Regions from separate parts of the Peribacillus phoenicis genome, predicted to be linked through region 4. Evidence: riboswitches for the same ligand, from Rfam matches in the RefSeq annotation. Region 4 holds a riboswitch; each other region holds the start of a gene.
What was found. Region 4 has a riboswitch for thiamine pyrophosphate ahead of tenA (thiaminase II). Riboswitches for the same ligand answer to the same signal wherever they lie in the genome.
Positions count from the first base shown of each region.

Region 1: another riboswitch for thiamine pyrophosphate. It lies ahead of tenA (thiaminase II); the one in region 4 lies ahead of tenA (thiaminase II).
Region 2: another riboswitch for thiamine pyrophosphate. It lies ahead of thiC (phosphomethylpyrimidine synthase ThiC); the one in region 4 lies ahead of tenA (thiaminase II).
Region 3: another riboswitch for thiamine pyrophosphate. It lies ahead of ABC374_RS18045 (ABC transporter substrate-binding protein); the one in region 4 lies ahead of tenA (thiaminase II).

Region 1 covers NZ_JBDFMF010000001.1:1,135,029-1,142,876, reverse strand. The annotation lists gene ABC374_RS05505 (ABC transporter ATP-binding protein) at 136-1,953, shown strand; gene ABC374_RS05500 (GDSL-type esterase/lipase family protein) at 1,996-2,697, opposite strand; gene ABC374_RS05495 (GNAT family N-acetyltransferase) at 2,917-3,423, shown strand; gene ABC374_RS05490 (aspartyl-phosphate phosphatase Spo0E family protein) at 3,492-3,686, opposite strand; gene ABC374_RS05485 (Fur-regulated basic protein FbpA) at 3,940-4,128, opposite strand; SAM riboswitch class I at 4,303-4,407, opposite strand; TPP riboswitch at 4,565-4,669, shown strand; gene tenA (thiaminase II) at 4,759-5,448, shown strand; gene thiW (energy coupling factor transporter S component ThiW) at 5,464-5,985, shown strand; gene thiD (bifunctional hydroxymethylpyrimidine kinase/phosphomethylpyrimidine kinase) at 5,954-6,760, shown strand; gene ABC374_RS05465 (hydroxyethylthiazole kinase) at 6,757-6,966, shown strand; gene thiM (hydroxyethylthiazole kinase) at 6,932-7,573, shown strand; gene thiE (thiamine phosphate synthase) at 7,554-7,848, shown strand, end outside.
Region 2 covers NZ_JBDFMF010000001.1:4,277,529-4,285,376, reverse strand. The annotation lists gene ABC374_RS21015 (zinc-dependent alcohol dehydrogenase) at 1-101, shown strand, start outside; gene ABC374_RS21010 (hypothetical protein) at 421-873, shown strand; gene ABC374_RS21005 (histidine phosphatase family protein) at 1,314-1,847, shown strand; gene ABC374_RS21000 (HAD family hydrolase) at 1,983-2,771, shown strand; TPP riboswitch at 2,888-3,002, shown strand; gene thiC (phosphomethylpyrimidine synthase ThiC) at 3,138-4,916, shown strand; gene ABC374_RS20990 (DUF3231 family protein) at 5,208-5,717, opposite strand; gene ABC374_RS20985 (spore coat protein) at 6,142-6,774, shown strand; gene ABC374_RS20980 (carboxymuconolactone decarboxylase family protein) at 6,822-7,187, opposite strand; gene ABC374_RS20975 (cytochrome c oxidase assembly protein) at 7,300-7,848, opposite strand, start outside.
Region 3 covers NZ_JBDFMF010000001.1:3,676,817-3,684,664, reverse strand. The annotation lists gene mbcS (acyl-CoA synthetase MbcS) at 1-194, shown strand, start outside; gene ABC374_RS18060 (amidohydrolase) at 350-1,951, shown strand; gene rarD (EamA family transporter RarD) at 2,031-2,960, shown strand; gene ABC374_RS18050 (protein-glutamine gamma-glutamyltransferase) at 3,023-3,850, opposite strand; TPP riboswitch at 4,165-4,274, shown strand; gene ABC374_RS18045 (ABC transporter substrate-binding protein) at 4,409-5,404, shown strand; gene ABC374_RS18040 (thiamine-binding protein) at 5,416-5,700, shown strand; gene ABC374_RS18035 (ABC transporter permease) at 5,697-6,479, shown strand; gene ABC374_RS18030 (ABC transporter ATP-binding protein) at 6,463-7,206, shown strand; gene ABC374_RS18025 (TatD family hydrolase) at 7,226-7,848, shown strand, end outside.
Region 4 covers NZ_JBDFMF010000001.1:1,966,044-1,973,891, forward strand. The annotation lists gene ABC374_RS09490 (aldehyde dehydrogenase) at 1-299, shown strand, start outside; gene ABC374_RS09495 (2-keto-4-pentenoate hydratase) at 318-1,100, shown strand; gene ABC374_RS09500 (acetaldehyde dehydrogenase (acetylating)) at 1,116-1,997, shown strand; gene dmpG (4-hydroxy-2-oxovalerate aldolase) at 2,032-3,051, shown strand; gene ABC374_RS09510 (2-keto-4-pentenoate hydratase) at 3,048-3,821, shown strand; gene ABC374_RS09515 (MFS transporter) at 3,847-5,208, shown strand; TPP riboswitch at 5,731-5,860, shown strand; gene tenA (thiaminase II) at 5,996-6,679, shown strand; gene ABC374_RS09525 (ECF transporter S component) at 6,694-7,278, shown strand; gene ABC374_RS09530 (ABC transporter ATP-binding protein) at 7,291-7,848, shown strand, end outside.

The DNA.
Region 1 (7,848 bases), 830 kb from region 4:
AATAATAATACTTTTTGACAGAAACGAACCGATTAAAAGTTGTCTATTTTTTTAAAAGCTCTATGATAGTCATTAAGGTAAAATTCAAATGACTTTCAAAATTCATCATGGATAGTCTAAATAGGAGTGATCGTTATGAGTGGAGGACATATTCCATTCAGCCACAAAGGCCGCAGTGCCCTGCATGCAATACCCTCAAAAGGAAGCATATGGTTGATGCTCAAACAAATGTTCAATCGGGTACCATCCAAATGGAAGTTTTGCACTTTGACTTTATGTATAATGCTTTTCATTTCATTGCTTGAGTTCTCCATCCCCCAGTTGACGCAGTTTACGATTGATAAAGTCATTCCCGAAAAAAGATATGATTTGTTAATCTGGATTGGCACAGGAATTCTTTGTGCTAGCATCTTATTGGCTTTACTGAACTACTTTAACAGCTATATCGTTTCCAAGGTCGGTCAAAAGGCTATTATGGATATACGGAATAGCATGTATGACCATATTCAAACACTGGATATGAAATTCTTTGACAAAAACCGTACTGGTGACTTAATGTCCCGGTTGACCAATGATGTCAACTTACTGCAGCAGCTCATTTCTTCGAGCATGCTCCAAGTCTTGACAGATACGGTGACTTTCATTGCCGTGGCGGTATACATGCTTTTCATTAACTGGAAGCTGACCATTGTCCTTCTTTTTACATTCCCGTTCATGTTCTATATCACAAGGGTATTCGGGAAACGCATCAGGATGTCATTTAGGTCTGTGCAAAGTTCCGCAGGAGATGTCAGCAACCAGTTACAGGATTCCATTTCAGGAATGCGGCTCATTCAATCTTTTACAAATGAAGAGTTCGAATCAAGGCGGTTTGCCGAGCGTAATCAGGAAAATATGGCTGCAAACGTTAAGTCCGTTCGGCTACGTTCCATGTTCGGTCCGATTATTGATTTATTGAACAATATCGGTCTTGTAGCAGTCATTGTGTTCGGTGCTTGGCAAGTGATGGAAGGTGAATTCACAATAGGATTAATAGTTGCCTTCCTCGCCTATTTAAGGTTGCTGCAGAGTCCCGTTCGCAATTTTAGCCGGGTCATCAGCATTGTCCAGCAATCAGCCGCCGCCTTTGAGCGGATAAATGAAATATTGGAAACTCAACCTGAAATAAGTGACAAGGGAAATGCCATTGAACTCCCTTCCATAAAAAAGCAAATTGAATTTCAATGTGTTGATTTTGCATATGATGAGGGTGTTCCCGTGCTCAGCAATTTAAACCTGACCATGAAAGCTGGTCAAGTAACCGCTCTGGTCGGCTCCTCTGGTGCAGGAAAATCGACCATCACGAGCCTTTTGATCCGATTTTATGATCCGCAAGATGGAACTATTAAAATGGATGGCCATGATATCAAAAATGTATCACTGAAATCATTAAGGGGACAAATGGGAGTTGTCTCCCAGGATATCATTTTATTCAACGGTTCCATCCGTGATAACATCGTGTATGGAAAACTTGATGCTACAGATGATGAAATCATCAAATCCGCCAAAGCAGCAAATGCGCATGACTTTATCAGTGCCTTTCCTGATGGTTATGATTCTCAAATTGGAGAGCGCGGAGTCAAGCTTTCAGGCGGACAAAAACAGCGCATTGCCATTGCCAGGGCACTTTTGAAAAATCCGCAAATCATCATTCTCGATGAAGCAACGGCGGCCTTGGATACAGAATCCGAACATTTGATACAGGAAGCTTTGTCACGTTTATTGATAAACCGGACTTCAATAGTCATTGCACATCGTTTATCGACCATTCATGATGCCGATCAAATAATTGTCCTGGAAAAAGGGCAGGTTCATGAAAAAGGAACACATGAACAGTTATTGCAAAACGACGGCAGATACAAGCAGCTCCATGACTTGCAGTTCCCGCAACTAAAAGCCATATTAAATTCCTAGCAAGCAAAAATGCACAGAATGTCTTTCTGTGCATTTTTGCTTTCATTTGAAATCATAACTTTTCAAAACCCGATTCGCAATGAGCTGATACCCTTTTTCGTTCGGATGTAACTTATCACTGAAATACTCTGTTTTCTTTTTACCTTCAAAAAGATCATTCGTAGGAATGAATAACATCCTTTTGTCTTTATCCGCTATTCCCTTTATTGACTGGTTATAATCGCGAATGTGCTTTTCAAGTTTTTGATTTCCTTTAATAGGGTTATATAGTCCCACTACCAGAATATCCGCTTTATCGTTTGCCTTTATCAGTGTTGCCGTAATCTTTTTCAGATGGTTGATATACTCCCGTTTACCCTCATTGATTTTACGATCACTGATTTTCTCCAAGTCCCCGCCGTTACTATTGATCAAGTCATTCGTTCCGATATAAACGATGAAAGTATCGGCTTCATCAAGTTTCGTTTTAATGCGGTAATCATCAAGCTGTTTCATCACCCCATCCGTTTCCTGGCCTTTTATACCGTAATTCCAAAAACTCACCTTTTGTTCCGATTCCGGGTTATTCAATTCATCCTCCAGGCCTTCTATATATCCTTCCCCGTCCTTATCCCCTTTTCCATAGGTTAACGAATCTCCAAAAGCCATCACCCTTTGCACATCTTCCGACTCCGAGGCCTGAAATTCATATGCAGCAAAACATATAACCAGTACTATAATCAAAAAAACTAACAATTTTTTCATTTGGTTCTCCTCTGTCTTTTTACTAGAAGTATTTAATCCTTTACATACCCCAAAAACCTGCAGACGTAACATAAAAAAGGAATTGTCAGATAAAGAGTAAAGAGTGTATGATAATAAAAAACTTTCAATGGATTGAGTGTCATTTACCGTCCCTTAAACAAAAAACGGGATTACCCTTCATTCTGGAGATTGAATAAATGATAGTTAGGAGTTTAAATCATGGAAGAGCACATAGAGTTTAGAGAGGCAGAACTATCTGATCTACCCAGAATTGTTGAAATATATAATTCGACAATTGCTTCAAGAATGGTCACGGCGGATACGGAGCCTGTATCCGTTCAATCGAGGGTTAAATGGTTTGAGGAACATCATTCAGAAAGTAGACCGCTATATATCATTACTATAGAAGGGAAAACTGCTGGATGGATGAGCTTTCAATCCTTCTATGGCCGACCGGCATATAATTTCACTGCCGAAATCAGCATTTATATTGATGATTATTTCCGGGGAAAAGGAATCGGACAAATTTCGATTCAAAAGGCAATTGAATTGAGTCCAAAATTAGGTATTAAGACTATATTGGGTTTCATTTTCGCCCACAATATACCGAGCCTTAAGCTTTTTTCCAAATTCGGGTTTGAAGAATGGGCACATTTACCTCAAGTTGCCGAGCTGGATGGCATTGAGCGGGATTTGATCATTCTCGGTAAACGTGTCGATATTTAATATAATTCTTTAGAGCTATTGCCTTGAGCAGTAGCTTTTTCAAATTAATACAGGTCGAATTGGCTAATTTAAAAATAACGATATGCTTTTTGGAGGGAAAAATATTCAGACTCTCTTTTACTTGCTAACGCATTTAATAGTGTATCCAATTCTTGACTGGCTTGAACAGTTAGCAGACTTGTTAAGCCGTAACTTGCTGCTAATTTGAACATTTCCTGTCTCTTTTCTTCAATTCTTTCTATAGTTACCTTACGGCAAGGCATTATATGCCACCTCCCATTTATTCAATTTTTTTACACTTTCATCATAATGAAACTACTAGTTAAAATCAACTATTTTCCAGAAATAAAATGTGTTATTTTATAGGTCAAATGTGACAAAACACCTACTTTATTCTTTAATTATGTATATTTTATGTCATTTTCTATTAAACCCAAAAAAGCATCCACTAGTGTAGACTGTGAATGCTTACATCATATACCTTATCCAGGAACCCAAAATATAGTCCATCGCTTACTATGTCATCCATTCAGAAGGTGACTCGTTATTAGGTCTATTTATAACTATCCTATATTCATCTTCGAGCACTTTTAATGGGGCATCATAAAGGTGCCTTTCATCAGAGGTTTTGTATACTCCATTGGCCAATAGCTCTTCAATGAGCTTTGCCTTCCTCTGTTCAATCCTCTTAAATAATTCTGCCATGTAAATGGCTCCTTTCCTAGTCATCCTAGAGCCTGCTTCTAGTTAGCTAACTTTATCAACTTGTTTGATTTTCACCAAATTATATATACCTTTTCTATTATGTCACTAAACGTTATTTCCAAAAATAAAAGCCCCTTCTAATTCAAGAAGAGGCTGACAGTGTCCGTACGGCTCTTCTTATCTTCCAAGCATATGCTTGTTGGATTTAGCACAGTTCCCAAAACGGGTCCGCTGCCGAGGTTTCTTTGGGCCAAGTCCCTCCACCTCTCTGGATAAGAATTCGATATATAAATGATGTAGAAATGATTCTATCCTAATAATCATCAAAAGTCAATTACCTGGTTCTCCCTTTTTTCCTGGACATAATGTGCTCTCTCTTCAAATACGGGTTGCATTTTCTTGTCTTTCTGATATGATGTCAGTAATTACATACAATTCACACCACTAGGGGAGTCTTTTTTAAGACTGAGATGGAAATAGTTCCGGACCCTTTGAACCTGAACCGGCTCATACCGGCGGAGGGAAGTGGATGATATCGTCCATTTACAGACTATATCCATCTACCCCGTTCCGTATTCAGGAACGGGGTTTTTCATTATCAACGGGAACCATTCTAAAGGAGGATGAACAATGGAGAATATTAAAACAGAAACATTCAGTTATAGACTTCATGCACGGGCAAAAGAGATTTGGAAAAGGAACCATTCACATCCCTTTGTCCAGGCAATTGGAAACGGCACGCTTCCTGAAAAGAAATTTGCCTATTACCTGAAGCAGGACTATATCTATCTCATGGATTATTCCAAGCTCTTTGCTTTAGGTGTCATCAAAGCTCATAACATCGAAACCATGGCAAAGTTTGCGAGCATTTTAAATGAAACCCTTCAAGTGGAAATGGATACCCATCGGCAATATGCTTCCGAATTCGGGATCAGTGCCAAGGAATTGGAAGAAACAGAACCTACTCCCACCACTCTAGCCTATACAGGTTACATGCTAAATGCAGCTCAGCATGGGACTTTGGCAGACTTGATCGCCTGTCTCCTGCCCTGCGCTTGGGATTATTATGAAATCGGTTTGCTACTAAAAGAACAAAATGGAGCAGCATTGGAAAACAATCGCTACGCAGATTGGATAAGGTCCTATTCATCACCTGAATTCGGGGAAGCACACAAGTGGCTGATCGCATTGTTGGAAGAATTGACGGAAGGCATGCCAGAAAAGGAACTTCTTAGATTAGAAAAGCACTTTTTGGTTACTTCCCGATATGAATATTTATTCTGGGATATGGTTCAAAATGAGCAGGATTGGCCGCTGTAGGTCGCAGACATGATGATGAATCCCATCAAGAAACTGACGTTGACTGCCATGATCACGGCTATAACGACGCTGACCAGTTCATTTATTTTCATCCCTGCAGGATTTGCAAAGGTCTTTCCTATTCAGCATCTGGCAAATGTCCTCACGGCCGTTCTATTGGGGCCTGCTTATGCTGTGACACAAGCTTCCTTAGTTTCCATCATTAGAAACATGTCTGGTACCGGTTCAATATTCGCCTTTCCCGGCAGCATGATCGGTGCACTTTTGGCTGCCATCCTTTATCGAAAAACACAAAGCTTAAAATTCGCTTGTTTAGGTGAAGTGATCGGGACCGGCATTCTCGGTTCCCTGGCCTGTTATCCACTTGCCATTCTCCTATTGGGAGAAAAAGCTGCTCTTTTTGGTTTTTTACCGGCTTTTATGCTCAGTTCATTCGCAGGAGCGATTTTAGCTTTCATATTACTTAAAATACTTCTAAAAAATAATTATATGAAGGGGTTTTTTTATGAAAACAGCATTAACCATCGCCGGTTCTGATTCAGGGGGCGGTGCTGGAATACAAGCGGATTTAAAAACATTTTCTGCACATGGGGTCTTTGGAATGTCTGCCATAACAGCCGTTACCGCACAAAACACAATGGAAGTCCGTTCAGTACAGCCAATTGAAACAGCTATCATATCGGACCAAATTGCAGCTATCTTTGAAGATATTCCTGTCGATGCAGTAAAAATAGGCATGCTTGGATCAAAAGAAATCGTGGAAACAGTCGCTGCGTCCCTTAAAACCTTCATGCCTGCCATCGTTATCCTTGACCCTGTCATGATTTCCAAAAGCGGCCACCACTTGCTCGACGAAAAGGCTGTCTCCGCCTTAAAAATGGATTTGCTTCCGCTTGCAACACTTGTAACACCAAATGTACCGGAAGCGGAAGTGCTTACTGGCTTGTCGATTCGGACGAAACAAGATTTCTACAGGGCATGCATTTCAATACAAGAAATGGGCCCCAAAGCCGTTTTACTTAAAGGGGGCCATGCAGCGGGAAATCCAAATGATCTTTTTTATGATGGAACTGACTTCCACTGGATCAAGGGAGAGCGCATACATACAAAAAACACTCATGGTACGGGCTGTACCCTATCATCCGCCATTACATCAAACCTGGCTAATGGACTGCCATTGCAAGAGTCGATTGAACAGGCCAAGACTTATATTTCTGAAGCGATACGCAATAGTTTTTCAATCGGTAAAGGTCATGGACCTGTCCATCATTTTCATTCATATTCAAAAAAAGAACGGAGTGACTTAATATGAAGGTTTCCGCAGCCGATTTATTCGTGAAGGTAAAAGAAAGAAAACCACTCGTTCACCAAATCACCAACTTTGTTACGGTCAACGACTGTGCAAATGCCACCCTTGCCATCGGTGGTTCACCAGTGATGACATCGAGCCCAAGAGAAGTGGCGGATATGGTCAAATTAGCGGATGCATTGGTCTCTGAATTTCGGTACGATCGATGATAAAGCCTTGGAAGCAATGGAGATTGCCGGTAAGACGGCAAATGACCTGGATATCCCGGTCATTTTGGACCCGGTGGGAGTTGGTGCCACCGCCTATCGAACAGAGCAAGTGAAAGAGCTTCTAAGTAAGGTTACTTTCCAAATCATTCGCGGCAATGCAAGTGAGATCCTTTCATTGATTGGTGGGGATACCGTTACTCGCGGGGTGGATTCGGAGGAGCTTGCGGTCAGCAATGCAGAGCTGGCTGCTCGAGCGGCAAATAAATTGAATTGCATCGTCGTGGTCAGCGGAGCGAAGGATGCTGTCAGCGATGGAAAACGTACGTCCATCATCGATAACGGGAACCTCCTATTAACTAATGTTACAGGTACCGGTTGTATGTCCACTGCTCTTATCGGCACTTTTTCCGGAGTCACCGATGATTTCTATTCTGCGGCGATTGCCGGTATCTCAACCATGAGCATTTCAGGGGAACTAGCTGCCAAAAACCTTCAAAAGGATGAAGGAACAGGAACGTTTCGTGTGCGATTAATCGATGCAATATCAAGAATGGATAAGGAAATCTGGATGCATGAGGTGAAAATGAATGAAGAAGTCCCAAATTGATTTAAGCCTGTATTTAGTTACGGAAGAGTCCATAGGAATAGAAGAATTGACCAAAATCATTGCAGAATCTGTTTCAGGAGGTGTCTCGATCGTACAGCTTAGAGAGAAAAACAATTCCTCCCTCTCCTTTTATAATAAAGCTTCTGCATTAAAACAGTTATTGAACAAGCTGTCCATTCCCCTTATCATCAATGACCGGGTGGATATAGCACTTGCTGTTGCAGCGGATGGAATTCATATTGGGCAAGATGACCTTCCATTGCCTGTCGTCAAAA
Region 2 (7,848 bases), 2.3 Mb from region 4:
AAATCATATCCCATAAAGTCCCTCTAGAAAAAGCGAGTGAGGCTTATCAAATCTTTAACGATCACGAAGATGAATGTATTAAAGTGGTGCTAAAGCCATAATGTAAAGCTTATAAAAGTCCAATGCCCTGAGCTGCATTGGATTTTTTAGTTGAGTTCATAAATAGATCAAAGTTAATGGTGTATTATCGATTAACGTATAAATGAGGTATGAAATATGAATGATAATTATCAGGATTCGTGGCTTTCGTATCAGCGAATCCCGAAATATGACGATTGACCCTTCAGTGTTGAAGGAGCGCATGAATTGAAAAAAGAGTTGCTATAAAAATACGATGCAAGTGAACTTGAATAAGGGTTTTTGGTAATGAAATGTACTATTTATATTATATAATGATAGTTTCAAAAGGAGGACGTACAGATGGTATATAATTCGGCAACAGAACTTTGTGAAGGGTTTGGGTATCCGCCCGTTCACGTTAAATTGACGATAGAGATCGTCGATAAGAGATTGGGACCTGTAAAGGCGGAAGCAGAGATTGCCATCAAGCCTGTTAAGTCAAAGGAATATCTGAAAGTATTGGTGGAGGAATTGGAATCGGATCATATCTTTGCTGATGAAAATGGCAGTATCTATGGCAGCTTCGGCATCGATCAAAGCATCCAGATATATGATGAAGTCCTGACTACCATTCCGTTCGATGAGTTGATCGGAAATGAAAATTGGAAAGAGGCAGTTGAGGAATCCATCACTGTGGATAAGCTGAGGGAACAACTGGGGAAATCTCTCAATGATTATCAATTCAGTGATTTGAGCGGAAAATATAAATTCAGGAAAAGATGTACGATAACAGAACTGCAATTCATGGATTAAACGATAAATGGAGAAGGCGAGATGCTTTCCCTCAATTTATGGAGAAAAGGGGTCCTCAACAAAATTGAACGGAGCGGGTGTGCGGGACACATGCGGGAAAAGCGTGTCCAAGGGAGACCCAGAAGGCGCAAAGAGCGCCCGCGGAAAGCGAGTGCCTGGAGGGAAGGTTCGAATTTTACAAACCTTCAAAAAAACTCTAGGCAAAATTAATCTACAGGTCTGGGAGAATGCGAAATGCGTTCTCCTTTTTCGATGCTATCATAATTAAACGCTGGATCTTTAAGAATTTTTAAACATATACACAGTGTCAAGGAGAGTTCAGTAAGGGTTTAATGGTTTCAACATACTTTTTTTTATAGTTTTACATAGGGTAATATATTGATAAGGGCTTTTTACAAGAAAAAGAAACGTATATTTTAAAAGATAAAAAAGGAGAAGATATGAAAATTGGTTTGGTACGGCATTTTAAGGTGGCACATGAATTTCCTACAGGGAGATCTGTGACGGCGGATGATATGAAGCAATGGTTTGAGGACTATGATGCAGCGGATATTATTTATGGAACGACTTTATTTGGCGTGGAGGAATGGCAGGAATGTTATTGCAGTGATATGTCGAGAGCTGTCAAGACAGCGGAACATATCTATCCAGGTACGGTTCACCGGATGGAGGAGCTGCGGGAAATACCTTCCCCGCCTCTTAAAGGAAGGGTAAAGCTGCCATTCATCCTTTGGGCCATCTGGATTCGCTGCTGCTCGGTGTTCAACAAGCAGACAAGGGCGGAAATTAAGATCGCAGAGCGAAGGATCAATAAAGTATTGGATGAAGTCTTTGTAAAGGGGGAAAGGGATGTTCTGATCGTGAGTCATGCCGCCCTCATGGTATATATGAGGAAAGAGCTGATCCGACGGGGGTTCACCGGTCCGAAATTCAAGATTGCCAGTAATGGAAAGCTGTATGTATTTGAAAGATGATAAGTGGATAAGGGTTTCCCACTAGAAAAGGTAAGTCATTTTCCGAATAGTTATTCTTTTTTTATTGGTTGTGGTTTATTATTGTAATAGTGTAATTTTTACGAATTCAATAATAGGGAAAGAGGGGTGGACATTTTGCTGAAGGCAGTTTTTTTTGATTTAGATGATACATTACTATGGGATCAGAAAAGTGTAAAAGAGGCTTTTGTGGCCACATGTGAAGTAGCCAAGGAGAAATATGATCTGAATGTCGACGAGTTTGAAGAAGCTGTGCGAAAGGAAGCGCGTGAGCTTTACTCTTCTTACGATACATATGCATTCACACAAATGATCGGAATCAACCCATTTGAGGGGCTATGGGGAAATTTCCAGGATGATCATGATGAATTCAGGAAGATGGCCGGGATTGCACCGGCTTATCGGAAAGAAGCGTGGACGAGAGGGTTATTGGCATTAGGGATCGATGACCCGGAATTTGGGCTTAAACTGGCAGAACGTTTCCCTGCCGAGAGACGCAAAAAGCCATTTATCTATGAAGAAACATTCCGTGTTCTGGATGAATTAAAAGGGAAGTATAAATTGCTATTGCTTACGAACGGATCTCCTGAGCTGCAAAATACCAAACTTGAAATTACGCCTGAACTGGTTCCTTATTTCGACCAAATCGTGATATCAGGCGCATTTGGAAGAGGTAAACCGGATGCCTCCATTTTTGAGCATGCTTTGGAAATCATGGAGCTTGATAAAGATGAAGTATTGATGGTCGGCGATAATTTAATGACGGATATCCTTGGAGCATCACGGGTAGGCATAAAGTCGGTTTGGATAAATCGCCATGATAAGGAACGGAATGAAGTGATTCCAACCTATGAAATCAAGCATTTAGAGGAGCTCTACCCTATCCTTGAGGGCCTGGGGAATTAATTGACGGCTCTCCTTCAAATAACAAATTTTTGAGAGTTGTAATGAAAATATTAGGTCTTTCAAATTATTTACAGAATGAAAAGGGTGAGATATAGTAATCCTGTAATCAATTAAATTATTCAGACTAGGGGTGTCCAATATAAGTTGGGCTGAGAGAGAAGCGCTTAAGCTTCTTAACCCTCAGGACCTGATCTGGTTCATACCAGCGTGGGGAAGTTAGAATCTACTAAACAATGACATTTCAATTGGTCATTTCTGTAGCCATACTAACGTTAGCCAGGTCTTAAATATGAGATCTGGCTTTTTCGTGCGAAATGGATTGGATTTTGTCCTTTTTAAATGAACTTAAAAAGGAGAAATGAAATCATGATGAGTAATTCAGTAAATGACATGAACGTTTCAATTATGTCCAGTTTTGCCGGGAGTAAAAAAGTGTATGTTGAGGGATCTAGACCCGATATTAGGGTACCCATGCGTGAAATTAAGCTAAGTCCGACTACAGGGTCATTCGGCGAAGAGGAGAATCCGCCTTTACGAGTATATGACACAAGCGGTTTTTATACGGATTCAGAATATCCCATTGATATTCATAAAGGTCTTGCCCCGATTAGACGCAGCTGGGTTCTGGAAAGGGAAGATGTTGAAGAGTATGAAGGGCGTGAAATAAAGCCCGAAGATAACGGGTATAAAAAAGAGTCACGAACCAAAGCAGAAGTTTTTCCGGGATTGAAAAGAAAACCATTGCGTGCAGCGAATGGGCAAAACGTAACCCAGCTCCATTATGCCCGAAAAGGTATCATAACTCCGGAAATGGAGTTCATCTCGATCAGGGAAAATGTAGCCCCTGAGTTTGTAAGAGAAGAGGTAGCTAGCGGGAGGGCGATCATACCGGCAAATATTAACCATCCTGAAAGTGAGCCCATGATCATCGGACGTAATTTTCATGTGAAAATAAATGCGAATATTGGAAATTCCGCTGTTAGTTCATCGATCGAAGCTGAAGTGGAGAAAATGACTTGGGCTACACGTTGGGGTGCAGACAACATAATGGATCTTTCCACCGGAAAGAATATTCACACGACCCGGGAATGGATTATCAGGAATTCACCTGTGCCAGTTGGGACGGTTCCGATATATCAAGCATTGGAAAAAGTGAATGGAGTCGCGGAAGATTTAAATTGGGAAGTTTTCCGGGATACATTAATCGAGCAGGCTGAGCAAGGTGTCGATTACTTCACCATACACGCCGGTGTGCTTTTGCGATACATTCCCATGACAGCAAAGCGAGTTACGGGAATCGTTTCCCGGGGGGGCTCCATCATGGCACAATGGTGCTTGGCCCATCACCAAGAAAGTTTTCTCTATACTCACTTTGAAGAGATTTGTGAAATCATGAAGGCGTATGATGTCTCTTTCTCATTAGGTGACGGCCTCCGTCCTGGCTCCATTGCAGATGCAAACGATGAGGCTCAATTTGCTGAATTGGAAACACTTGGGGAACTGACGAAGATTGCTTGGAAGCACGATGTTCAAGTCATGGTGGAGGGACCCGGTCACGTACCGATGCATTTGATTAAAGAAAATATGGATAAGCAGCTGGAAGTCTGTCAAGAAGCTCCATTCTATACCCTGGGACCATTGACAACGGATATAGCTCCTGGATACGATCATATCACTTCTGCGATTGGTGCTGCCATGATTGGATGGTTTGGAACGGCCATGCTTTGTTATGTGACACCGAAAGAGCATTTGGGACTTCCGAATAAAGAGGATGTTCGTGTAGGGGTCATTACTTATAAAATTGCAGCCCACGCAGCTGATCTTGCAAAAGGCCATCCCCAGGCACGGAAACGGGATGATGCCCTTTCGAAGGCAAGATTCGAATTTCGTTGGAGAGATCAATTCAATCTTTCCCTCGATCCTGAAAGGGCAGTTGAATATCACGATGAAACACTTCCGGCAGAGGGTGCCAAAACAGCCCATTTCTGTTCAATGTGCGGACCCAAATTCTGCAGTATGAGGATTTCTCAGGACATTCGTGATTTGGCGAAGGAAAAGGGTCTGGGTTTTGAGTCGGTAATCGATGAAGGTCTTAAAGAAAAAGCGAATGAATTTAGGAAAACGGACGGGGAAATCTATCTATGATTCCGACGAGAGGGAGAATTCGATGAATCGGGTAATCCAAATAAAAGTTGAAATGAAACAGTTGGAAACTCAATTGGAACAGCTGAAAAGGGAGCTGAACATTTTTCGCGAGAATTGTAATCATGAATTTGTAAAAACTGATTATAGTCAACAATGCACAAAGTGCCACTTAATCGAAAGTCTGCAATGGTAGTGATTCCTTAATCGTCCTTTCATTATCGGAATTAATCCCTTAATCATGTTGGGCATCCAATCACGATGTCAACATGATTAGGGGATATTTCATTATATTTACATACTTGTTTTATTAATATGAAGAGGAGGAGGGACAAGCCAGCCTTTTTCCTTATTCAATCTTAGGAAGTCAACACCCAATGCAGCTTTATTCGTATGGAATTGTGCGAACATCTGTGCAATATCTTCTCGGATGCATTGACCCATGATTTGGCTGCAAGCAACTAATCCTGCATTAATATCGATTGATACTGAAGCAGAGATTTCAGGATCTTGAAGACGTGCCCCGACTGGAATATCCTCCAAATTAGCTTTAGGTCTTTCAGGTGGTGACGGAGGCAGTCCTACGTTATTTTCTTTTAATAATGATTCAAGTTGGTCATGTTCCTGTTTCCCTTGATTGATCACTTCAACAAGTAATTTATGCAGGTCCTTGTCGCCAGTATGATTAAGCATAGTTTGATGACAGGCAATCAGTCCTTTTGTGGTTGTAAGAAATGCCCATGTTCCGAATACCTCTCCGTAATGCATAGGCTCTTCTTTCGGATTTCCGCTTAAAATTCCCATAACCATCCTCCTTGAAATTCACTATTTAACGCATTTAAGTTACCCTGAATTCTTCCAAGTATGCATCAAAGATGTTTGGGAAATGTTAGAGGGCTTTTAATGCTTAACCTTTTATTCCTTGTAGCCATTCTTGATAACATTCATCACAGAGCATTTCATTTCTATCCGTGTCAGTAACTTGAAACGTTACGACATGGATTTTTTTTCTTCCGTGTCATCACTACAATAGAAGCATTGATGTGTCATTGGAAATCCTCCCAAACATATAAAGTGTTTATAGTTTAAAACGCCACGTTTTTTTTATACAGAAAACATGATGCAGCAGCTGATTGGTCTTCTTGGAAGAGTTTAGATTGAATAATCCAGTTGGGGTTCAACATACTAAACTTGTTCGCATCATTGATAAAACGAGGAGGGAAATACAATGCAAAACCAATATCAACAAGGTCAAGTACACCAGAACATGCAAACGGGTGCCATTCCCCCACAAATGAATCACGGTGGTCACGAAGTATTCGATGTACATGAAGTGTTGTCGGGAACAATTGGTACTTTAAATACGTATACTCTTTTGCGTCAGCATATCCAGGATCAGGAATTACTAGATATTCTGGATCGTCAATATCAGTTCATCCAAGATGAATATAATATTTCACTGGAGTGCTTCCAATCGGGCCAGGATCCTTCTAAACGGACTCAGAGCTACAAAATGAATCAAGGTAACGATTTTATATATGGATTGACACCAACTCAGCCAAAGAAACCTTTGCAATCCGCATCGGAAATTACGGATGAATGTATTTCAGGCATGATGCTTGGAGCTGTTAAGTCTGCAGCATCCATGAAAGCGATGGCAGCGCTTGAAATAACGAATCCGGTTGTTCGCCGCGTATTTGCAGATTCCGTTCCGAACTGCATTGAAATGGCATATGAGATTTCGATATATCAAAACAAACATCATTACTATCAAGTTCCGCAGCTTGCACAGCAGGATATGCAGCAAATGTTGAATTCATATGCACCCGCACAAGGAAATAACAACAACATGAGTCATTAAAAGCAACAGAAAGAAGGGATAGGACTATTTGTCCTATCCCTTCTTTCTTACTGTTTCATCTGATTTATATCTTGGATGCATTCCTGGACGAGGGTTACAGCCTGACTCATGGCGGCTCCTCCGCCGAATGCTGCGGTCACACCAATGGCTTCAAGAATTTCCTGTTCGGAACAGCCTTGATCAAGACATCCTTTTGTATGGTAGATAATACAGTATTCATCTTGTGAATATAAGCTTATTCCTAATGCGATAAGCTGTTTTTCTTTTTGGGATAATTGACCTTCTTTAAAGCACTCTTCCGTAAACGAATTGAATTTCTCTGCGAGAACAGGCATTTTTTGCGTAAAGGCACCGATTCCAGCTTTATAATCACGAAGAGCATTTTCAGTAGAATTGTTAGCTTCAAATTCCATTTTCCATTCAGCTCCATCCTAAATTTTTTTCATCAAAAATTAGTATGAGCTAAATGTTGGACGATTAAACAGAAACATGGGAGTTTAACTAAGTAATATGTAACCGTCCTTCCTACAAGGCAAGTGACCCCTTGGGCCGGGTGGCTTTGAACCATTGATAGCAAAGGATGCAAATAAGTGCAACGTCAATGGCATCACCCGCATAGTACATTAACATTCCTCCATTTTCGGCTTGTTCCTTTGTGACTCCGCTTGGAGGATGGGCAAAAATATACTTAGAAAGGATATCATGGCCGGCCAGTGAAATTGTAAATACGACAGCACGAAACATGAAGCTGAACCTGTGGGGCGTCGGGTCCATATAAATCATAGACGCAGTGAATAGATAACCCGCAATGAACACGTGAAAATGCACTAATGCATGTAGAAGGGCATTATGATGCATCAACCCATATAACTCAGTCGTATAAAGTATCCAAAGCCCCCCAATATTAAGCGCAGAGGCAGTGATTGGATTGCTTATAATGTGCAGCGGCCAACTTTTCAACACCTTTGAAAGGCGTCTTGCTGATTGTACATCAAGTGTTCGCAGTGCAAGAGTAATAGGTGCAGCAAACACGAGCAGGATGGGTGCAATCATTCCAAGCAGTAAATGGCCAAC
Region 3 (7,848 bases), 1.7 Mb from region 4:
TCGTCTTGATGGATGATATCGATCCGAACAGCCAGGACTTGATCAAGACGCTTCAATCGCACGTGAAAGAATTGACTGCTCCATATAAATATCCAAGGAAAATCGAATTTTTAGAAGAGCTGCCCAAAACGACATCAGGTAAAATCAAACGGGTGGATTTACGGAAGAGGGAAGAAGCACTCCTTAACAATTGATCGAAATGCATTACCGTCAGCCCCCATGGCTGGCGTTTTTTTTATTACATAGGGGATTGATTAAAAGCATAAATATGGGAATTCATGATATGAGATGGTACACTTACTGCATATCTGCACAGTAACAATCATTTAATAAGGAGTGTAAAGCCGGAATGGGAACGTTATGGTTCAATGGGTCGATTTATACGATGGTTAAAGAAAATGATCAAGTGGAGGCAGTCTTCACTGAAAAGGGGGTAATTGTTGATACCGGCAGCCTGGACCATTTGAAAAATGAATATGCCGGCAATATTTCCAGGGAAATCGACTTAAAAGGACAAACGATGCTGCCGGGGTTAGTGGATAGTCACCTTCATTTGGTCGGGCATGGAGAAAGGCTGCTTCGTTTAGACCTCTCTTTGATGGATAGCAGGGAGTCCATCATGAAATCCTTGAAGGAAAAGTGCTCAAAGACCCCGGTTGGAAAGTGGATCGTTGCCGAAGGGTGGAATGAAAATGAATGGCCGAGACCTGAATTGATATTACGGGATGAACTTGACGCGATTTCGGCAGATCATCCCATCGTATTGAAAAGGATCTGCCGGCATGCCCTGATCGTCAACTCCCGTGCCCTTTTGGAAGCGGATATTAAAGAAGATATTAAAGAACCTTCAGGCGGGGTGATCTGCCGTTATCCTGACGGACGTTTAAATGGTTTATTTAAAGAAAGTCAGGCGCAGAACCTTATTTTAGACAGTCTTCCCGGCATTGATCAAGAATATATCGAAAACGCGCTCACAGAGGCCATAGAAGACGCATATAAGCTGGGTTTGACTGGCGGACATACTGAGGACCTCCATTACTATAATGGCTTCATGCCGACATATCAGGCGTTTAAATCGGTAATCGAGGACCGGGAAATGGCCTTTCGCGCCAACTTGCTCGTCCATCACGAAGCGTTTGAAGAAATGCTGGCAGCAGGCGGCGGCTATCAGGAAGGTACGCGATATATCAAATTCGACAGCATGAAGATCTTTACCGACGGCTCCTTAGGCGGACGCACAGCCCTGTTGAGCGAACCTTATGTAGATCAAAAGAATACGAATGGAGTCGCGATATTCACTGAAAACGAGCTTCAGGAATGGGTGAAAAAAGCAAGGGCTGCCGGAATGCCGATTGCTGTCCATGCGATTGGCGATCTTGCTTTTGAATACGTCTTGAATGCTATTGAAGCCCTCCCCCCGGAAAAGGGACAGAGGGACCGGCTCATCCATGCGCAGATTGTGCGGCCGGAGCTTTTGGAGCGGGCGGCAAAGCTGCCGGTAATTTTTGATATCCAACCGGGTTTCGTCCCGTCCGATTTTCCGTGGGTGGAAGAAAAGGTACCAGCCGATCTATTGGAATCCTCCTATGCCTGGAAAACCTATTTGAATTTGGGCATCATTTGTGCGGGAGGGTCGGATGCACCCATTGAACCATTAAATCCGATTTTGGGCATTCATGCAGCTGTCACAAGGATGAAAATCAACAGTGAGGACCGTACCGTGTATGGTTTGTCTGAAAGGCTTTCCGTATACGAGGCTTTCGCACTGTATACCAAAGGGAGTGCTGCAGCAATCGGCCAGGAAAAACGCCGTGGTATGATCAATAAAGGGTACGATGCCGATTTTACCGTGTTTAATCTGGATGTCTTTGCTGTTGCACCGGATGATCTCCTGAAAGCCGAGGCGGTCATGACGGTCATCGATGACAAAATCATGTATGATAAAAATTAACAGTTGCAAAAAAAGAAATGGAAATACAAAATTGTTAGTTGGAGTTAGATAAAGGATGTAAATGGAAAGAAGGCTTGTTATGAAAGTGGATGAACAAAAAGAAGGGGCGATTTATGCAGCCCTTTCTTACATGATGTGGGGAGTTGTGCCGATTTACTGGAAGTTCCTTCAGGGAGTCGGTGCAATAGAAATTTTAGCTCAGAGGGTATTATGGTCTTTCGTGTTCATGCTGGTTTTATTGATGTTCATGAAAAAATGGCAAGCGTTTCTTGATTATGTCAAAAACATAATGGGAAATCCGAAACTCTTTACGGCATTACTAACGGCGTCACTGCTTGTTACAGCTAATTGGGGAGTGTTCATCTGGGCCGTTAACTCAGGACGGATCCTCGACACGAGCCTTGGATATTATATCAATCCGCTTGTCAGTGTACTATTGGGCGTGATAGTCCTAAAAGAAAAATTGAGCGGGGCCCAAATCATTTCATTCCTGCTTGCAGGAATCGGAGTCTTGATCCTTGGCATTCATTTCGGCACGATCCCGTGGATCTCTCTTGTTTTGGCCATGACCTTTGGATTATACGGTCTGGCAAAAAAAATGATCAAGGCCGAATCGGCGATCGGGCTGACGCTCGAAACGATGATGGTAACGCCTCTGGCCCTTGGTTACCTGATCTACTTGATGAACCGATCAGAAATGCAGTTCTTTACAGATGGAAGCACAAGCTTGCTGTTGGTGGGCGGCGGGATTGCCACGGCATTGCCTCTTTTATATTTTGCAAAAGGGGCGGAGAAGATCCCGTTATCGATGCTTGGCATTTTTCAGTATATCGCTCCGACCTTATCTTTATTGATCGGGGTATTCGTCTATCATGAAAGTTTCACGAAAGCACATCTTTTAGCCTTTTTGTTCATATGGTCAGCCTTGGCTGTTTATACACTATCCATAACGAAATGGGGTCAGGCAAGTGCCCGCAGGTTCAAAGGCAAAGGGAATATTGGTGCGTGAAAAGAAAAAATGCTTGGGAGATCTCTCCCCAAGCATTTTTTTATGCATATAAAACAAAAAGGTCATGAAAGGTATATCTTCGAACCTATTTCAGAAACAATACAATTGGAAAGGCTGACAGGACAGTGATCGGGCTTTGCTCGGGGGATATTTAGTTGAAATTGTCTATAGAAGGAACTATCCAGGAAAATGATATGTGTTGTCAAGAATGCTGATATGGTGGCGTACGGCTTTCTATTGCTATTTAATTCATTGATGATTCCCTGTGCAGTGGTAATCCCGATCCCGTGGCCATAAAAGAGGTTTCTCCCTAATAATATGGCATTTTCACCTTGCCATTCAGGAGTTGTCTCGTCATGATCAGGGTTTATGAAGTAAACGCAATCCCCTGGTAAATAATCCCGTCCTTGGTGAATGATAAGAGCCATATTCCTTGGAGGGCGAAAGTCATATAAAAATAGGTCTGAAAAAAGATAGTCGAAATTCCTGGGGCCGATTAAATCCAAAATCGCCTTTAAAAAAGTGACGACTATTGCTGTCCCGCATTCGAATGCATAAAGCCTTCCATTCATGAAAATGTCAACAAGCGCAGCATGAGGGAGAATCCCTGGCTGAAGGGTAAAGGTGCCATCCTTTGAAAGGTGCCAATATTTTTGATTGGATTGAGATTCCTCAAGTGTGGAAAATTCCGGACCACTTTTATCCAACGCAATAGCTGCCTCTATGACTCGGTTCCTCAGCTGTATCTCGAAATTAAAATCCCCAAAGTTCCGGTATTCAAAAACGTTAGAATCTTCCGCCAAGCATTGAAGAGTTTCAAGTGATTTGGCAGATGCTGTACCTGGTTGGATTTGACTGACATCTAACCATTTGTGATTAATCTTTATCATGATCATATCCACCTTTTGCTTATGAAATTAAGGGTTTAATAAAACCGGTAAACAAAAATGTCTACAGGTAATGCTCATTATATGAATGCTTGCAAAGAAATGACTATTTGATAAGTGTCCGCCACCGTTGCAGCCAAGAATGATTAGAAAGGAAAGAGGCAGAATTATTTTGCTTTCAATGATTTTCGTTCCAAAAGATGTTTTGCAAGAAATCCTAAAGTGCCAGGAATACCTTTCCAATTAGTGAGAAGAAGCAAATTAGTATTCCTTTTTCCCTATGAATTGATATAATGAGAGAGAAAAGTTCATATGTGCGAGAAATGTAGGGGGGCCAGTACTGCTGGCTGAGATTGCATCCTTTAGATGCTGACTCTTTGAACCTGATCTGGATGATGCCAGCGGAGGGAACATATTATTACTGATTTTCTGTTTTGTATGTTAACGTCCGAATTCATCTTCGGGCGTTTTTTGCTTTTTTATCCAGTATTTGAATAGAACCTGGAGCCCCATTATGGTTCCGGCATATGGATCTTATAAGATGTGTAGGAGGATAATGACTTGAATAAATTCTTACCACTGTTAACTTCGTTGTTCCTTTTGGCTGGATGCGGTGCAGGCGGAACTAATGAAAAAGAAGAAGCATCTAAAAATGAAGAATTAAAAAAGGTATCGGTCGTGCTTGATTGGACACCGAATACAAACCATACAGGATTGTATGTAGCCAAGGAAAAAGGTTATTTTAAAGACCAAGGTCTTGATGTGGAAATTATCATGCCAGGTGAAGCTGGAGCGGATAAGCTTGTCGCTTCAGGAAAATCTGAATTTGGCGTGAGCTACCAGGAGGGCATAACGCAGGCCCGCGTGCAGGGCGTGCCGATTGTTTCGGTTGCTGCCGTCATCCAGCATAATACCTCTGGATTCGCTTCCCCTGAGGCAAAGAACATTAAAACTCCCAAGGATTTTGAAGGGAAAACGTATGGTGGCTGGGGGTCTCCGGTTGAAAAGGCCATTATTGATTCACTAATGAAAAAAGAAAATGCGGATGTAAATGAAGTGGATATAGTCAATACAGGAGACATGGATTTTTTCACTTCGGTTAAAAGGGATATAGATTTTGCTTGGATTTATTATGGATGGACAGGCATTGAGGCTGAGTTGCGAAATGAAAAGCTTAATATGGTTTACTTAACCGAATACTCAGATAAGCTTGATTACTATACGCCTGTTTTGACTACAAATGAAAAGATGATAAAAGAAGATCCCGAAACTGTTAAAGCATTCGTTCATGCAGCATCGAAAGGGTACCAGTTTGCGATTAAGAATCCTGCTGATGCAGCAGACATGTTAATTAAGTCTGCGCCGGATCTTGATGCAAAACTAGTTAAGAAAAGCCAGGAGTGGCTTGCAGCCAAGTATCAGGATGATGCTCCGCGTTGGGGTGAACAAAAACTGGAAATCTGGAAGAATTACAGTGATTGGATGACTGAAAACAAGCTTCTTGAAGGTGATTTCGATCCTGAAAAGGCATTTACCAATGAATTTTTACCAAAATAGGAGGAAATACAATGGCCAATTCATTAATTAGTATACAAATTATCCCTAAAGGGGAAAATGTCATCCCTATGGTCGATGAAGCAATCAAGATCATTGAAGAATCAGGTGTCAAGTATGAGGTTCACCCGCTTGAAACGACAATGGAGGGCGAGCTTTCCGAACTTTTTGCCGTGATAGAAAAAATGAATGTAAGAATGATTGAAATAGGATCGCCGAATGTCATTTCGCAAGTGAAAATATTATATCAGCCAAGCGGGATTACGATGGATACGTTAACGGAGAAATATCGGGCATGATCGGAAGGGGAATTTGGAAGAAGGGGGCTCCCTTCTTTCTTTTATTATTGTTGCTGATAGTTTGGGAGTCAGTGACAATCTTATTGAAGGTTGAAGAATGGCTGCTTCCCGCTCCATCGGCCATTTTCATTGAAGGAATTGAGTCGTCGCGCAATCTTTACGGACACCTTATATCCACAACCGAGCTTGCGTTGTCGGGCTTTTTTATTGGAAGCTGCATCGGCTTATTGGTTGCTGCAACCTTACATCTATTTCCAGGTGTGAAGGACGCAGTTTATCCTCTGCTCATACTATCACAAAATATACCTATCATAGTTTTGGCCCCGCTTTTGGTGATCTGGTTTGGCTTTGGCATGCTGCCTAAGTTAATCGTGATTTCGCTTGTATGTTTTTTTCCGGTTGCGGTTGCATCATTGGACGGTTTTCGCCAGACACCATACGAACTTAAGCATTATTTCAAGATGATGGGAGCGGGAAAGAACCAGTTATTTTGGAAGCTGGAATTTCCCCACTCAATCCCGTTCATTTTCTCCGGCCTGAAAATTTCGGCCACCTATAGTGTAATGGGTGCGGTTATTTCAGAGTGGCTCGGGGCAAAATCGGGAATTGGTGTTTATATGACGCTCGCGTCTTCTGCGTTCAGGACAGACCGGGTGTTTGTTGCCATTTTCATCATCATGGGAATGAGCCTGATCTTTTTTGGAATCATCACCTTCCTGGAGAAATACTTAGTTTCTTGGAAGAGAAAGGAGGGCGGCAAGGATGAAGCTGGAAATTAAAGATGTCTCCTATTCTTTCGATGGTAAACAGAATATATTGGAGAATATGAATTTTCATGTGGGTGATGGGGAATTTGTCACGATCCTTGGGCCATCGGGCAGTGGTAAAAGTACATTGTTCCACTTGATCGGCGGTATTTTGAAGCCGGATCATGGCATCATTTCACTGGATGGTAAAAAGATAAATGGTTTAAAGGGCCATATCAGCTATATGCCGCAGCAGCCTTCCCTTTTACCTTGGAGAACGGTATTGGAAAATGTTTTGCTTGGAAGTGAACTTGCTGGGATCAAAGATAAAGAAAAGGCAAAAGCCCTTTTGATGAAAGCTGGATTAGAAGAGTATGAGAAAGCATATCCGCATGAATTATCAGGAGGCATGAAGCAAAGGGCCGCATTCATCCGGAGTATCTTAAGTCCACAGGACTTGATGTGCCTGGACGAACCCTTTTCTGCCTTGGATGAACTGACAAGATTGAAAATGCAAAAATGGCTGTTGTCGGTTTGGGAAGAAAATCGGAGGTCGGTGCTTTTTGTTACGCATAGCATAGATGAAGCGGTTTTCCTATCCGATAGAATTTATGTGTTATCAGCAAAACCGGCTGCTGTCATCAAAGAAGTGAATGTTCCATTTCCAAGGCCAAGAAGTGAAGAACAGCTTCTTAGTGATGAATTTTTTCATTTGAAAAGAGAGTTATATGCAGCATTAATGCCAACTCTTTCTACTTAAGTAAGGAGGCTATTAAATTTTGAGAATCATCGACAGCCATATCCATTTGGATAAATATGATGTTGTTAAGCGGAAGCAGATTCTGACTGGCATGGAAAAGGTTCATTTGCAATCCTTGCTGACTGTTTCCATGAATTTGGCTTCTTCGATTAACAATTATCAGCTTTCACTGAAAGATTCCCGAATTAAGCCTGCCTTTGGCTTTCATCCAGAGCAGCCCCTCCCGAGTGATGAAGAAGTGAACGAATTATTGAACTGGATGCGGGAACATCGTCAAGATATGGTTGCCATAGGTGAGGTTGGACTGCCCTATTACTTAAGGCAGGAAAATCCTGATATTGATAACTCAGCGTATATAGTGATACTGGAGAAGTTCCTGGCTTTTGCTAAAGAGGTGGAAAAGCCGGTTATCCTTCATGCCGTCCACGAAGATGCACCTATCGTTTGCGACCTTTTGGATAAGCATCAAATCACAAAGGCGCACTTTCATTGGTTTAAAGGCGATATCCGGACAGTCGAAAGAATGGCCGAAAAGGGCTACCGCATTTCGATTACACCTGATGTTTGTTATGAGAGGGAAATACAGGATCTAGTTTCGGCATACCCACTTAATCTGATGATGATTGAAACGGATGGCCCATG
Region 4 (7,848 bases):
GGGAAGAAATTTTTGGTCCTGTGGTAACGGTCATGCCTTTCGAAACGGAAGAAGAGGCACTGGAGCATGCTAATGACACACATTACGGACTGGGGGCAACGATCTGGACCAATGATTTAAGGAGGGCGCATCGTGTCGCTTCTAAAATAGAAGCGGGCATTATCTGGGTGAATACCTGGTATTTGCGTGATTTGCGTACACCTTTTGGGGGCATGAAACGCAGCGGCATCGGCCGCGAAGGCGGAGCGCATAGTTTCGAATTTTACAGTGAATTGTCTAACGTTACGATTAAATTATAAAGAAGGAGGGAGGCATTCATGATCGTTAGTTTAACAGAATGGTCTGCCAGGTTTTTGAAAGCGGAAAAAACAGGAATGGGAATATCGGCCCCCACCAGTGAAATTCCGGATTTGGATGTGGAGGATGCCTATCAAATTCAGCTTGAAACGATTCGAATGAAAACCCAGTCCGGTCTGGAAGTATCAGGTAAGAAAATAGGCTTGACTTCTAAGGCTATGCAGGAGGTACTGGGAGTGAATGAACCAGATTACGGACATTTACTTGATGCGATGGAAATAGAAAATAACGGCTGTATTTCGAGTTTGCGGTTAATCCAACCAAAAGTGGAGGCAGAAGTAGCTTTTATATTAAAGAAAGATTTACATGGCCCCAATATTACGGTTGATGATGTAATCGAAGCAACTGATTATGTGGTTGCTTCGATCGAAGTGGTTGATAGCCGAGTGAAGGATTGGGAGATCAAACTTGCAGACACTGTGGCGGATAATGCATCATCGGGCTTATATATACTGGGGAATCGCAAAATTCATTTGAGTGAAATCGACCTCCCTTCCATTCAAATGAGACTATATAAAAATGGCGAATTCATGAATAAAGGTACAGGTGAAGCAGTACTTGGAAATCCAGCAACGTGCGTAGCCTGGCTAGCAAATGAACTGCATCGTTTTAAAGGTTCATTGAAAGCGGGCGAAGTCATTTTATCCGGTGCATTATCCGCAGCAATCGAAGCGAAACCGGGTGACCGTTTTTCTGCTGACTTTGGAGAAAAACTTGGAAAGGTATCGGTTAATTTTGAGTGAAAGGAGTAAGCTGCCTTGAAAAAACTAAAAGTAGGCATTATAGGTTCAGGAAATATCGGCACGGACTTAATGATGAAAATTCATCGGTCGGATGTTCTGGAAATGTCGGTGATGATCGGTATCGACACGGAATCGGAGGGTTTGAAGAAAGCTAGGATTCATGGACATCATGTCATTGCAAATGGCATGGATGGATTTTTGGAAAGGCCGGAGCTTGCAGACATTTTATTCGATGCCACATCTGCGAAGGCGCATGTTTTTCACTGCGAAGCTTTGAAAAAGATGAACAAGAAGCTGATAGACTTGACTCCTGCCGCAATCGGACCGTTCATTGTTCCTTCCGTGAATTTAAAAGAAAATTTGAATGAGGCGGTTGTTAACATGATCACTTGCGGAGGTCAGGCGACAATCCCCATCGTTCATGCGATCAGTCAAGTGGCCCAGGTCGAATATGCCGAAATAATAGCGACAATTTCCAGCAAGAGTGCCGGCCCCGGAACCCGTGCAAATATTGATGAGTTCACACAAACGACGGCAAGGGCCCTGGAACAGGTGGGTGGAGCGAAAAAGGGGAAGGCTATTATTCTGTTGAATCCGGCCGAACCGCCACTCATCATGAGGGATACGATTCATTGTCTGCTTCAATCGGATTCCTTTGATATGAAAGCAATAACAGCGTCCATAAATAAGATGGCGGAAAAAGTTTCTGAATATGTTCCAGGATACCGCCTGAAGACAGAGCCGATATTTGATGGGAAACAAATAACAGTACTTCTGGAAGTGAAAGGGTTAGGAGATTTTCTTCCCGTATATGCAGGTAATTTGGATATAATGACTGCTTCAGCTGTAAAAGTAGGGGAAGAAATCGCTAAATGCCACTTCGAACACTATGTTTGAGAAAGATAATCGGAACTGTAAAGGTGGGGTTCATTTGCGTAAAGATGTATTGGTGACTGAAGTTGCATTGCGGGATGGGAGCCATGTAGTGGCACATCAATTCACCATCGATCAAGTAAAGAACATGACTGGGAAACTTAGTGCTGCAGGTGTCCCTTATATTGAAGTGTCGCATGGAGATGGACTGGGCGGATCATCCTTACAATATGGTTTTTCAAAAGTGAATGATATTGAATTGGTGAAAGCCGCTGTTGAAGCTGCTGGCCAATCGGTTATTTCAGTACTTTTAATCCCTGGTATAGGGACAATCGACCAATTAAGAGAAGCCGCTCACGTTGGGGCGAAAATGGCGCGGATTGCAACCCATGTAACGGAAGCGGACGTCTCAAAGCAACATCTGGAAGCAGCGAAACATCTCGGTATGGAAGCAATCGGGTTTTTAATGATGTCTCACATGGCATCACCGGAAAAACTACTTGAGCAAGCCGTTTTAATGGAATCCTATGGAGCGGATGCTGTGTATGTTGTTGATTCGGCCGGTTCTTTTTTGCCCCAAGATGTGAAGGCGCGGATCCGTTTACTACGATCAAAGCTTAAAATTGATATTGGTTTTCATGCTCACAATAACTTATCGCTCGCTATGGCAAATTCACTTATGGCAATTGAAGAAGGGGCGAATAGAATCGATGGCAGCATCCGCTGTCTTGGTGCAGGTGCTGGTAATACCCAGACGGAAGTGCTTGTTGCCGTTCTGGATAGGATGGGTATCCGTACCGAAATTGACTTATATAAAATGCTTGATCTTTCGGAGGAAGTTGGAAATACAATCATGCCCAAGCCCCAGGAAATAACGGACTCTAGTTTAATCATGGGTTATAGTGGCGTGTACTCCAGCTTTTTATTGCATGCAAATAAAGCGGCGAAAAAGTATGGAGTTGACGCCCGGGATATTTTGATGGAGCTTGGTCGACAAAAAGTGGTTGGTGGTCAGGAAGATACCATAATTGAAGTAGCTGAGCAAATAGCATTTCAGAAAGAAGGGACTTTAAGATGAAACTAGATCAACTGGCAAAACGGGTAGCCGAATCGCAAAAAAATGGTCGTGAAATGGATAAGCTTACATTATACAATCCTGAACTAACAGTAAATCAAGCGTATGAAATTCAGAAGTTGAGCATTAATGAGACACTTACTGGTGATAACAGATTGATCGGATGGAAGATGGGCTTGACGAGCAAAGCCAAACAACAGCAAGTAGGGGTAGAGGAAGCAATCTATGGCAGGTTGACATCTGACATGGAACTAACTAAACCAGTATTAAAAGTTGGGGAACTCATTCATCCGAGAGTGGAACCTGAATTTGCTTTTTTGTTCAAGGACGAATTGAAAGGTGCAAATATAACGGCGAAAGATGTCTGGCCGGCTGTAGAATGTGTATTTCTTGCTCTTGAAGTTATTGACAGCCGTTATAAAAACTTTTCTTTTACACTTACAGATGTAGTAGCGGATAACGCATCCTCAGCCAAAATCCTGCTTAGCAATCAAGCCTTTTCACCGTATCACACGGACTGGGCTCAAGCAGAAGTTACGCTTTATCAAAATGGTGAAATGCAAAAGAGGGGTCGCGGTGAAGCTGTGCTCGATCACCCGATTCATTCGATTGTGGAGCTTGTAAAAATGATTAACCGGGAAGGACTTTCCATCCAGGCTGGAATGATTGTTTTAGTAGGCGGAATTACAGATGCCGTATCGATACAGGCAAGCGATGAAATAATAGCAGATTACGGTGAACTAGGGAAACTGACATTACATGTTATAGCGTGAAATATGGCAAAGAGGAGGGAATATATTGCGTGAGGTCAATGCTTCGGAAGTGGTAGGTAATAGTAGATTTGGCCGTTTTCATATAATGGTCTTCATGTGGTGTTTGTTCGCAATTACCTTTGATGGATTTGATATAGCCATGTACGGAGTAGGTTTGCCTTTGATGATGGAGGAATGGAACTTGACGCCAGTCGAAGCTGGCGGAATTGCAAGTTACTCATTGTTCGGTATGATGGTGGGAGCACTCATTTTTGCACCTCTTGCGGATAAAATAGGGAGAAAAAAGGTGCTTGCCATCTGTATATGTCTATTCAGTGTTTTTACATTACTTTCAAGTTTTGCCCCGGATCCTGCCTTTTTCTCGGTTATGCGATTTATAGCGGCCTTGGGAATGGGAGGATTAATGCCAAACGTCATCTCCCTAATGGCGGAATACTCACCCAAAAAGAATAAGGTTCTCATTGTAACCGCTATGTACTGCGGTTATTCTATCGGAAGCATACTCGCTTCTTTAATTGGAATGTATGTGATGGAACAAATGAGTTGGAGGGTTTTGTATTGGATAGGGGCGCTTCCCTTGCTGGCACTGCCATTCTTCATGAAGCAATTTCCTGAATCGCTTTCCTATTATGTTATTCGAAAACAAGGAGAAAAGCTTGCTGGAATCCTGAATCGCATTGATCCAGACGGCGACTATAAAGAGTCGGACGATTATGAGTTTGCCAAAGTCCAAGAAAGGGCAAAGGGCTTTCCAGTCAAGAAACTCTTTGAAAATAAGCGCACTCTTAGCACATTTGCGTTTTGGGTAGCTGCCTTTAATTGTTTACTTATGGTATACGGACTCAATACATGGTTACCCAAAATCATGCAGCAGTCCGGATACGGCCTTTCATCCAGTTTATCTTTCAATCTTATATCGGGAATAGGACAAATTGGCGGATCGATAATTGGAGGGTATTTAGTTGGGAAAATAGGCCATAGAAGAGTACTTTTATCCCTCTGTGCCATGGGTACGGTCTGTTTTGTCATATTAGGTTTGACCTCAAATGCAGCAGCATTATATATTCTGATCGCTTTTGGAGGGGCCTGTACAGTCGGCACGATGAATTTGGCCAATACGTATATATCCGAGTATTATCCGCGGGAGATAAGGTCCACCGGGATAGGTTGGGCGTTGGCTTTTGGTAGAATTGGAGCGATTGTTGCCCCAACATTAATAGGATTACTGCTCGCTGCTAACTATTCACCACAAAATGCATTCATGGCCTTCACGGTTCCGAGCATAATGGCTGCCTTGGCGTTACTCGTTGTGAAAGAGAGGTATGGCAGCTATGATAAACTGCAGCTTGAGGAAAATATAAAACTAAAAGCTACATCGAATGTATAATATTGTTCTTTAGTAGATGGCCTATATGTCAGCGGACAGTCATGCAACTGTTCCCTGCCATATAGGCTATTTTTAGAGAATAAAAGATTTCACGAGTAAAGTTGGAGAATTCACGAGTAAACCAGCTAAATTCACGAGTAAACAGGCCAAACTCACGAGTAAAACAGCTAAATTCACGAGTAAAACGGCCAAACTCACGATTAAAGCAGCTAAACTCATTAGTAAAGCAGCAGAAATCCCATGTAAACATCAATTTCACGAGTAAAACGGCCAAACTCACGAGTAAAACAGTTAAATTCACGAGTAAAACGGCCAAACTCACGAGTAAACGGGCCAAACTCACGAGTGAATTACGTAGCGAAACCCATTGATTAAAGTGCCGTTAAACTGCCGGGTAAATGGGGGTTATGCAAGATTGAAAGGTTAGTAACCCTAAATCATTAAGTTGAAAACTTTTTCTAATACGTTTGACAATTGGATTTATCGTGTTAATATAAAGGCAAATGAAATTTAATATACAATTTGTACCACTAGGGGTGCTTTATAGGTGAAAGTTGATTTTTACCGCAGAAGCTGAGATTAAAGTATGACTTTAAGACCCTTAGAACCTGATCTGGTTTATACCAGCGTAGGGAAGTGGGGTCTGGAACAATACGTTTCTGTATTATTTCAAGTACAACCACTTTCTTTACGTTTAAGAAAGTGGTTTTTTGTTTGCAAAAAAAGGGGTGATAAAAGGTTTTTTTCCGTAACATTTCTTGAAAAATATAATTTGGAGGTAATGGACATGAAGTTTTCAGAGGAAATTCGTCAGGAAGCTGATCATATTTGGGAAGCTAGTTTTAATCACCCGTTTGTTGCAGGAATAGGAGATGGCACATTGCCATTGGAGTGTTTCCGTTTTTATGTCATGCAAGATGCCTATTATTTATCTCATTTTGCTAGAGTTCAAGCTTTAGGGGCAGTCAAAGCTACGGATTTACATACAACAAGCAGGCTTGCGGGCCATGCACAAGGAACATATGAAGCGGAGTTGAAGCTTCATGAGAATTTTTCTGAGAGATTAGGCATCACAAAAGAAGAACGGGATAATTTCAAACCTGCCCCGACTGCTTATGCTTATACCTCCCATATGTATCGTGCGGCATATTCGGGACATTTAGGGGATGTTATTGCAGCTATCTTGCCGTGTTACTGGCTGTATTATGAAATAGGTGAAAGACTGCAAGGGTGCATGCCGGAAGAGCCGATTTATCAAGAATGGATAGCGGCTTACGGAGGGGAGTGGTTCCGCACTTTGGTGGAAGAGCAAATTGCGAGGCTTGATGAGATTGCTGAAAAAGTGACAGACGAAGATAGGGAAAGAATGAAAGAGCATTTTATCCTCAGCAGCCAATATGAATACTCATTTTGGGAAATGGCTTATCGTTTAGAGACATGGCCTGTGCATAAGGAAACACTAGAAGTATAAAGGGGAATGAAACAATGAAAAAAGGATTGAAATTAACGGACATATTGGTCACGATCGTAATTGCGGTAGCATTTGGAATCGTATATATCCTTTGGGGTTCGATTTATTATTCCGTTAAACCGTTAGGATTACATCTGGATCAACTTATTTATGGAATGTGGTTTATAGCTGGCCCCGTCGCCTTTTTAATTTTACGGAAACCGGGTGTGGCACTTTTGGCGGAGATAGCTGCAGCTTCCGGGGAATTCTTTCTTGGTTCACCATGGGGGCTGACCGTGCTGTTATATGGGGTGGTACAAGGTTTGTTCGCGGAACTGGTGTTCATGGCGTTCAAATATAAAAAATTCAATATGCCGGTGGCCGTTTTAGCTGCGATAGCTTCCTGCTTGGCATCAGTTATCATGGATTTTGCATACGGGGAAATAGGTGCGCTTTCTACTTGGAATCTATCGTTATTCATGATAGCGAGGTTTTTGGGTTCCATATTCTTTGCAGGTGTGGCTGCTTATTATCTAGTTAAAGTCCTGGAAGCAACAGGTGTAACTAATCTTGTGCGTCCGGTTTCAAATAAAGATTATGCAGAACTGGATCAAAAGTAGAGGTTGAGGGCCATGGAACCAATCGTTTCTGTTGAAAAGTTAAGAATGAAATTTCCCGGTGATGAATCTTTGATATTCAAGGACCTATCACTATCGTTTGATCAAGGAGAAAAAGTGCTATTGTTGGGACCATCAGGATGTGGTAAGTCGACTCTTTTACAAGTGTTAAGCGGATTGATTCCAAATTCCATCGAAGTACCGATGAAAACGGAGAAATTGAAATGCCCTTCTTCATGGGGATATGTTTTTCAAGACCCTGATAGTCAGTTTTGCATGCCATTTGCCGATGAAGAAATTGCCTTCGTCCTTGAGAATCTTTCCGTCCCTAAAGAAGAAATGAAAGAGAAGATTCAAAATCATTTCCGTAAAGTAGGATTGAATCTGGGCCATACAAGTATTGAAACATTATCAGGCGGGATGAAACAGCGTCTGGCAATCGCTTCAGTATTGGCCCTTGAACCAGAAGTGATATTTTTAGATGAACCAACCGCCATGCTTGATCCGGAAGGAACGAAAGAAATCTGGGAATTGTTGAAGGAAGTCGGACGAGACAAAACGGTTATTATCGTC